Regions from separate parts of the Dorea sp. Marseille-P4042 genome, predicted to be linked through region 1. Evidence: riboswitches for the same ligand, from Rfam matches in the RefSeq annotation. Region 1 holds a riboswitch; the other holds the start of a gene.
The links. Region 1 has a riboswitch for cyclic di-GMP ahead of C7E02_RS04470 (extracellular solute-binding protein). Riboswitches for the same ligand answer to the same signal wherever they lie in the genome.

Region 1 (3,170 bases):
CCTGTAATGTCCTTTAAAATCGTGTGGATGTTTGCAACCTATCTTTTGTTGGTGCGGCACTGTTGGTCATTGCATATTTTATGCATATAAAAAACATATATCTGTGGCTGGTTCTATATACAGTTTCTTATTTTAGCATTGCAATTTTTGATACATTATGCTGGAAAAATAAAAATATGACGGCAGAAACTGCTGCAGAATTAATTGAAGATGGTTCTTGCGTGTGGCTGACAGCGGGAGGTGGAGGAATTAATGAACCTTCATTTTTTCTGAAGAAGCTGGAGGAACGTTATCTGAATACCGGACATCCCTGTGAACTCACTCTTTGTCATAGTGCAGGAGTGGGAGATAAACAGGGAGGAGGCGTTGACCGGTTTGCTCATGAAGGAATGGTAAAAGAGCACTGGAAGAATTTAGAATCACGGATTATAAACGGTACTTTATCTATGATGTGGATACAATTGACGAAGCATGTCAGCGTACCGTTGAAGCCTTGGAGAAGCAAGAACGGCCGACTGCCTTTTTTGCTACGATCGATATGATGACAATTGGCATATACAGTGAAATTAATCAGTGTGGTATGCAGATTCCGCAGGATATATCGGTGGTTGGCTTTGATGACATATTTGTGACAAAGCATATGATTCCTCCGCTGACAACTTATCACGCCCCAATGGGGGAAATTGCCGAGAATGCGGTTAAAATGTTGTCAGAACTGATTGAAAAAATACAATGATTAAATAGTTCAGAAAATATGGAGTAATTCCGGTAGAGAAAGAAGAATATTTGAATACTCCTAATTGAATGCCAGTATTTGGGTTACAGATAACGAATCCATGATACTGGCATTTTCATGTCTTATAATAAGATGTGTTGTTTTCGGGCGTTAAAACGGTAATGTTTTTCTTGCGTACAGTAGATACGCTATAGTATAATAAAACCAGTTTTTTGCATAAATTTAAAAGCTATAATAAGGAAATCGGCAAACCAGATGAAAGTCTGGGACGCAAAGCTACAGGGCCTGTAAAATGGCAGCCAGTTGCATAAAATGAGGTGCACTGTCTGTCTGACAGTGCTTTTTTAAGGAATGACTTATCCACAGAAGATGAAAGGAAAAGGAAAGTTATGAAATTGAAAAAAATATTAGGTGTATCTGTTGTAACTGTGCTGTTATGTCTTACGGGCTGTACGAATAAGAATGCGACGAGTGAACATGAAGCAGTCACTATTCTGGCACCTTATATAGAGTGTGATCGATTAGCTGATCTGGTACATGAGAAGTATCCGGAAGTAAATCTGGAGATTCTTTCCTATTCAGGTGCAAACACCACACAATATTTACAGAATATGTTAGCAGCAGATGATCTTCCCGATATTTGTACACAGACAGTTTATGATCCAGACATCAATGACATGAGTGATAAGATGATCGACCTTTCAAGTTATGATTTTACAGACAACTATGTAGAATCCAGACTGCAGGATGTCTCAGATGATGGAGCCATTTACATGCTTCCGTCAGCTTACAGCTGTTTAGGCATTACCTATAACAAGACTTTATTAGAAGAACATGGATGGAAGCTCCCAAAATCCTTTGCTGATCTGGAAAACCTGGCAGAGGAAGCAAAGGCGGCAGGGGTACAGCTTTGCCTGGCACAGATCGAATTTCCGGGTTACGGATTTCAATATATGTGCAATATTGCGGATACGGGATTTCTGGGAACTTTTCAGGGCAAACAGTGGCAAAAGGATTATCTGACAGGAAAGGCCAATGTGCGTGATACACAGGGCATGATGGATTGCATGGAATATATTCAGAAATGGAAAGACCTGGGCATGTTTACTACGAATAAAAAGAATCCCCAGAGCGATGATGAAACCAGAAATGAATTTATGGAAGGCAATACGTTATTCCTGCTTGGAAGCAAAAATGGTATCGGGGAAACAGATGATACAAAGGATCGGTTTGGATTAATGCCATATCTTTCTGAAGACGGAAGCCAGAATGTATATATTTTGAATGTGACACGCTATCATGGATTGAGCAAAAAATTAGAGGAGAATCCACAAAAACTGGAAGATGCATTAAAAGTTATGGAGATTCTTTCTTCCGTGGAAGGAACGACTGCGGTATATGACGAATCAAAATTGAAATCGAGTTTACTTCCATTTAAAGACTGGAATGCAGACGATACCTATTATGGAGATATTGCTGATGAGATCAATGCTGGAAATACGGCACTGCTTATTTATGCAGGGTGGGAAAATGCATTGGTAAATACAGGAAATCGTATGCTGGAATACCTTCAGGATCAGGCAACGCTTGAAGATGTTGTGGATCAGCTGGATACGGATCAGGATTCTGTGGTAAACAATAAACCGGAAGTTATCACGACTACAACTGAAACTATCTCTCAGGAGAGCTGTGCAAAACTGATTGGAAAAAGCTTTATGGAAGCAACAAAAAGTGATGCGGCACTGATTTCTTTAGGGGAATGGATACATGGTAATGGAAAAGATCAGAATACAGCGGGTGTGAATGGAAAGCTTTATGCACAGGATATTACAGAAGCTGATATTTGTACGATTCTTCCAACAAGCTGGTATGGCACAATACAGACAGCGAAAATTACAGGGAAAGATATCAAAAAGTTATGTGAAGATGGTTATGATGCCGCAGGTACAGGCAACACCTATCCATATGTGCTGGTGAAGGATAAAGAACTTGAAGATGATGAAACTTATCAGGTTGTTATTTGCGGAGCAAATGAAGATGTTGCATTAAATGACAGCGGTATTGTGGGAATGGATGCAGCGAAAGATTACTTTTCAAAATTTAAAACACTGAGTGAGGCAGATGTGAAATGAAACTAAGCAAGAACAGTACATTGGAGAAGATAAATAAATATAAAAAAGTTATATTGGGATGTATTGTTACGATCTTGGTGATGCTCGGTTTATTTGTTTTCCTGAATCAGTCATATATTCAAAAGTTTATTTATGAAGAACGATTGAACCAGATGGATGAAATTACCCATCAGATGTTTTTGAATCTGGAAGATGTTATGGGCACAAAATGGAATTATGTCCAGGTACAATGTAACCTCATAGAATCTGCTGATATACAGACTGTGGATGATATGAGCCGGTATATGAAAACAATAACAGAT
Region 2 (3,170 bases), 800 kb from region 1:
AAATGATGAACGTGAGCAGACCTTGAATCAGTTGCTGACAGAGATGGATGGATTTGAAGACAACACGGGCGTGATCATTCTTGCGGCAACGAACCGTCCAGAATCCCTGGATCCGGCTCTTTTAAGACCGGGACGGTTCGACAGACGTGTGCCGGTAGAACTTCCTGATCTGAAAGGAAGAGAAGATATCCTGAAGGTTCATGCAAAAAAAATAAAAGTTGGTGATAATGTAGATTATAATAAAGTGGCACGTATGGCTTCCGGAGCTTCTGGAGCGGAACTTGCTAATATTGTAAATGAAGCAGCACTTCGTGCAGTTCGTGACAACCGTAAATTTGTAACGCAGGAAGATCTGGAGGAGAGTATTGAGGTTGTTATCGCCGGATATCAGAAGAAAAATGCGATCCTGACAGATAAAGAAAAGCGTATTGTGGCATATCATGAAATCGGGCATGCGCTTGTGGCTGCAAAACAGACTAATTCAGCTCCGGTACAGAAGATTACCATTGTTCCCAGAACGTCGGGGGCTCTTGGCTATACGATGCAGGTCGAGGAAGGCAATCATTATCTGATGACAAAAGAAGAAATCCTGAATAAGATCGCGACTCTTACAGGAGGAAGGGCAGCGGAAGAAATTGTGTTTGGTTCAGTCACGACGGGAGCTTCCAATGATATTGAACAGGCAACCAAGCTTGCAAGGGCTATGATCACAAGATATGGAATGACGTGTGATTTTGATATGGTTGCAATGGAAGTGCAGACGAATCAGTATCTGGGCGGAGATTCTTCCCTGACCTGTTCGGCAGAGACGCAGACAAAGATTGATGAGAAGGTTGTGGAAGTTGTTCGAAGTGAACACGAAAAAGCAGCTGGAATATTGATGGAGAACAGAGAAAAACTGGACGATCTGGCAAGGTATCTGTATGAGAAAGAAACGATTACAGGAGAAGAATTCATGAATATTTTAAACGCCTGATCAGGAAGAGGAGTAAATATACTCGGTGAGAATGTGCAGGAGTTCGGGAAAATATATCTACGAGGTAAAAACGGATTCCACGCACAGACTCACTTTTTCTTTTGATTATCTATTGGAACACCGGTATTTACTGATGCGAGGGACGGAATAAAAGATGGAATTTTTGCAAATGTAGAAAAAATTGAAAAATTTTAAAAAATATGTTGACGAAAGTAGAATCTTATTGTAAACTTAGTAGGCTGGTTCAAGAGAGCAGCGAATATAAATATGGCGGGATAGCTCAGTTGGCTAGAGCACGCGGTTCATACCCGCGGTGTCGCTGGTTCAAATCCAGTTCCCGCTACTTGGAAAGAGAATTCACATTGTGTGTTCTTTTTTTTATACTCTAACATAGAAAAATATGGACATGAGAAAATAAGAAGTGCTATAATTAAAATAATATTTTGGGCAAAACAGACGAAAGTCTGCGACGCAAAGCTATAGGACCTGTAAAATGGTAGCCAGTTGTAAAAAAAGAATGTACACTGTCTATTTTAGATGGTGTTTTTTATATAATCTGTTGATACGAAACTATTAGTAAAGATAATTCATGAATTAGTGGAAAACAATTTCACAAGGGAGAGCATATTGAAAAAGAAAAAATGGAACAGCTTCCGAATATCAATGTTGAATTTGTAGTAGGCAATAATGACCTGGATTTCTACAAGTTTCTTAAGGAAAACGGTGGATTTCCGGATATTATAACCTGCTGTCGTTTTTCGCTTCACGATGCAAGTCCTCTGAAAGACAGTCTGATGGATCTTTCTACAACTAACGTGGCAGGTGCTGTCTATGACACATATCTTAATAATTTTATGAATGAAGATGGAAGCGTAAACTGGCTTCCGGTGTGTGCGGATGCGCATGGCTTTGTAGTGAACAAAGACCTTTTTGAACAGTGAAATTGCGGTGGAGATCCTTAATGAATATGGCTTCCTGGTTGATACAGCAGAAGATGGAGCAGAGGCAGTGGAGAAGGTTAAGAATTCAACAGCAGCTGGCTATGATCTGGTGCTGATGGATGTGCAGATGCCTGTGATGAATGGATATGAGGCAACAAAGCAGATCCGTGCACTGGAGGATCCCAAATTGGCGGGAATTACAATTCTTGCTATGACTGCCAATGCTTTTGAGAAAGATAGAAAGAAAGCACTGGAATGTGGTATGGATGGATTTTTATCCAAGCCAATTGTTATTAAAGATTTGATTGATGCGTTACAACATAATCTGGAGAGAGTTTAGTACAGCAAAAATCAAACAAAGAAGGAGACGATGAGATATGGAACAAGAAAATTATTCAATCGTATTCAGTAGTTCAACTGGTAATACAAAGAAGCTGGCTGATGCAGTCTATGAAATATTGCCAAAAGATAAGTGTGATTATTTTGGGGAGAATGATTCAAAGATCCCTCCATCCGATTTGTTGTATATCGGATTTTGGACTGACAAAGGGAGTGCGGATACCAAGACATTAGAATTATTAGCGAAACTAAAAAACAAGAAGATTTTTCTGTTTGGAACGGCTGGGTTCGGTGGAAGTGATGTATATTTTGAAAAGATCCTCGGACAAGTCAAACAATCCATTGATTCAAGCAATGCTGTTATTGGAGAGTATATGTGCCAGGGAAAAATGCCACAATCTGTGCGTGAACGATATGTAAAGATGAAAGAAAATCCGGAACATCCAGCGAATCTTGATATGTTGATCGCAAATTTTGACTGTGCATTGTCACATCCTGATATGGACGATCTGGAAAAATTAAAAAAGATAATAAAAAAATAAAAAAAGTTATTGACAATACTCACTATATTGATGTATACTAACGAAGTCGGTTCGAGAGAGCCACAAGATATGGGATCATAGCTCAGCTGGGAGAGCATCTGCCTTACAAGCAGAGGGTCATAGGTTCGAGCCCTATTGGTCCCATATATACCTCAATATATGGCGGGATAGCTCAGTTGGCTAGAGCACGCGGTTCATACCCGCGGTGTCGCTGGTTCAAATCCAGTTCCCGCTACTTGTGTAAGAAAAGGAATTTGCAAAAGCAGATTTCTTTTTTTTGTATAAAAAGTGAAAATTGGCTTGAGGTTGATTTTTCACGCTGGGGGAATAAATCGCAAGATAATGCTATGTTTCAAAAGGTAAAGGAAGCAA

Region 2: another riboswitch for cyclic di-GMP. It lies ahead of C7E02_RS00370 (hypothetical protein); the one in region 1 lies ahead of C7E02_RS04470 (extracellular solute-binding protein).

What each region holds. Positions count from the first base shown of each region.
Region 1 is NZ_OLMI01000001.1:879,398-882,567, reverse strand. Features, by position in the region: gene C7E02_RS04485 (hypothetical protein) at 1-17, shown strand, start outside; gene C7E02_RS19590 (hypothetical protein) at 177-542, shown strand; gene C7E02_RS04475 (substrate-binding domain-containing protein) at 452-736, shown strand; cyclic di-GMP riboswitch class I at 972-1,047, shown strand; gene C7E02_RS04470 (extracellular solute-binding protein) at 1,126-2,868, shown strand; partial or broken gene C7E02_RS04465 (ATP-binding protein) at 2,865-3,170, shown strand, end outside.
Region 2 is NZ_OLMI01000001.1:82,057-85,226, forward strand. Features, by position in the region: gene ftsH (ATP-dependent zinc metalloprotease FtsH) at 1-976, shown strand, start outside; tRNA gene C7E02_RS00365 (tRNA-Met) at 1,246-1,319, shown strand; cyclic di-GMP riboswitch class I at 1,413-1,488, shown strand; gene C7E02_RS00370 (hypothetical protein) at 1,618-1,917, shown strand; partial or broken gene C7E02_RS00375 (response regulator) at 1,907-2,257, shown strand; gene bilS (flavodoxin family protein BilS) at 2,295-2,798, shown strand; tRNA gene C7E02_RS00385 (tRNA-Val) at 2,870-2,942, shown strand; tRNA gene C7E02_RS00390 (tRNA-Met) at 2,960-3,033, shown strand; gene C7E02_RS00395 (WYL domain-containing protein) at 3,053-3,170, shown strand, end outside.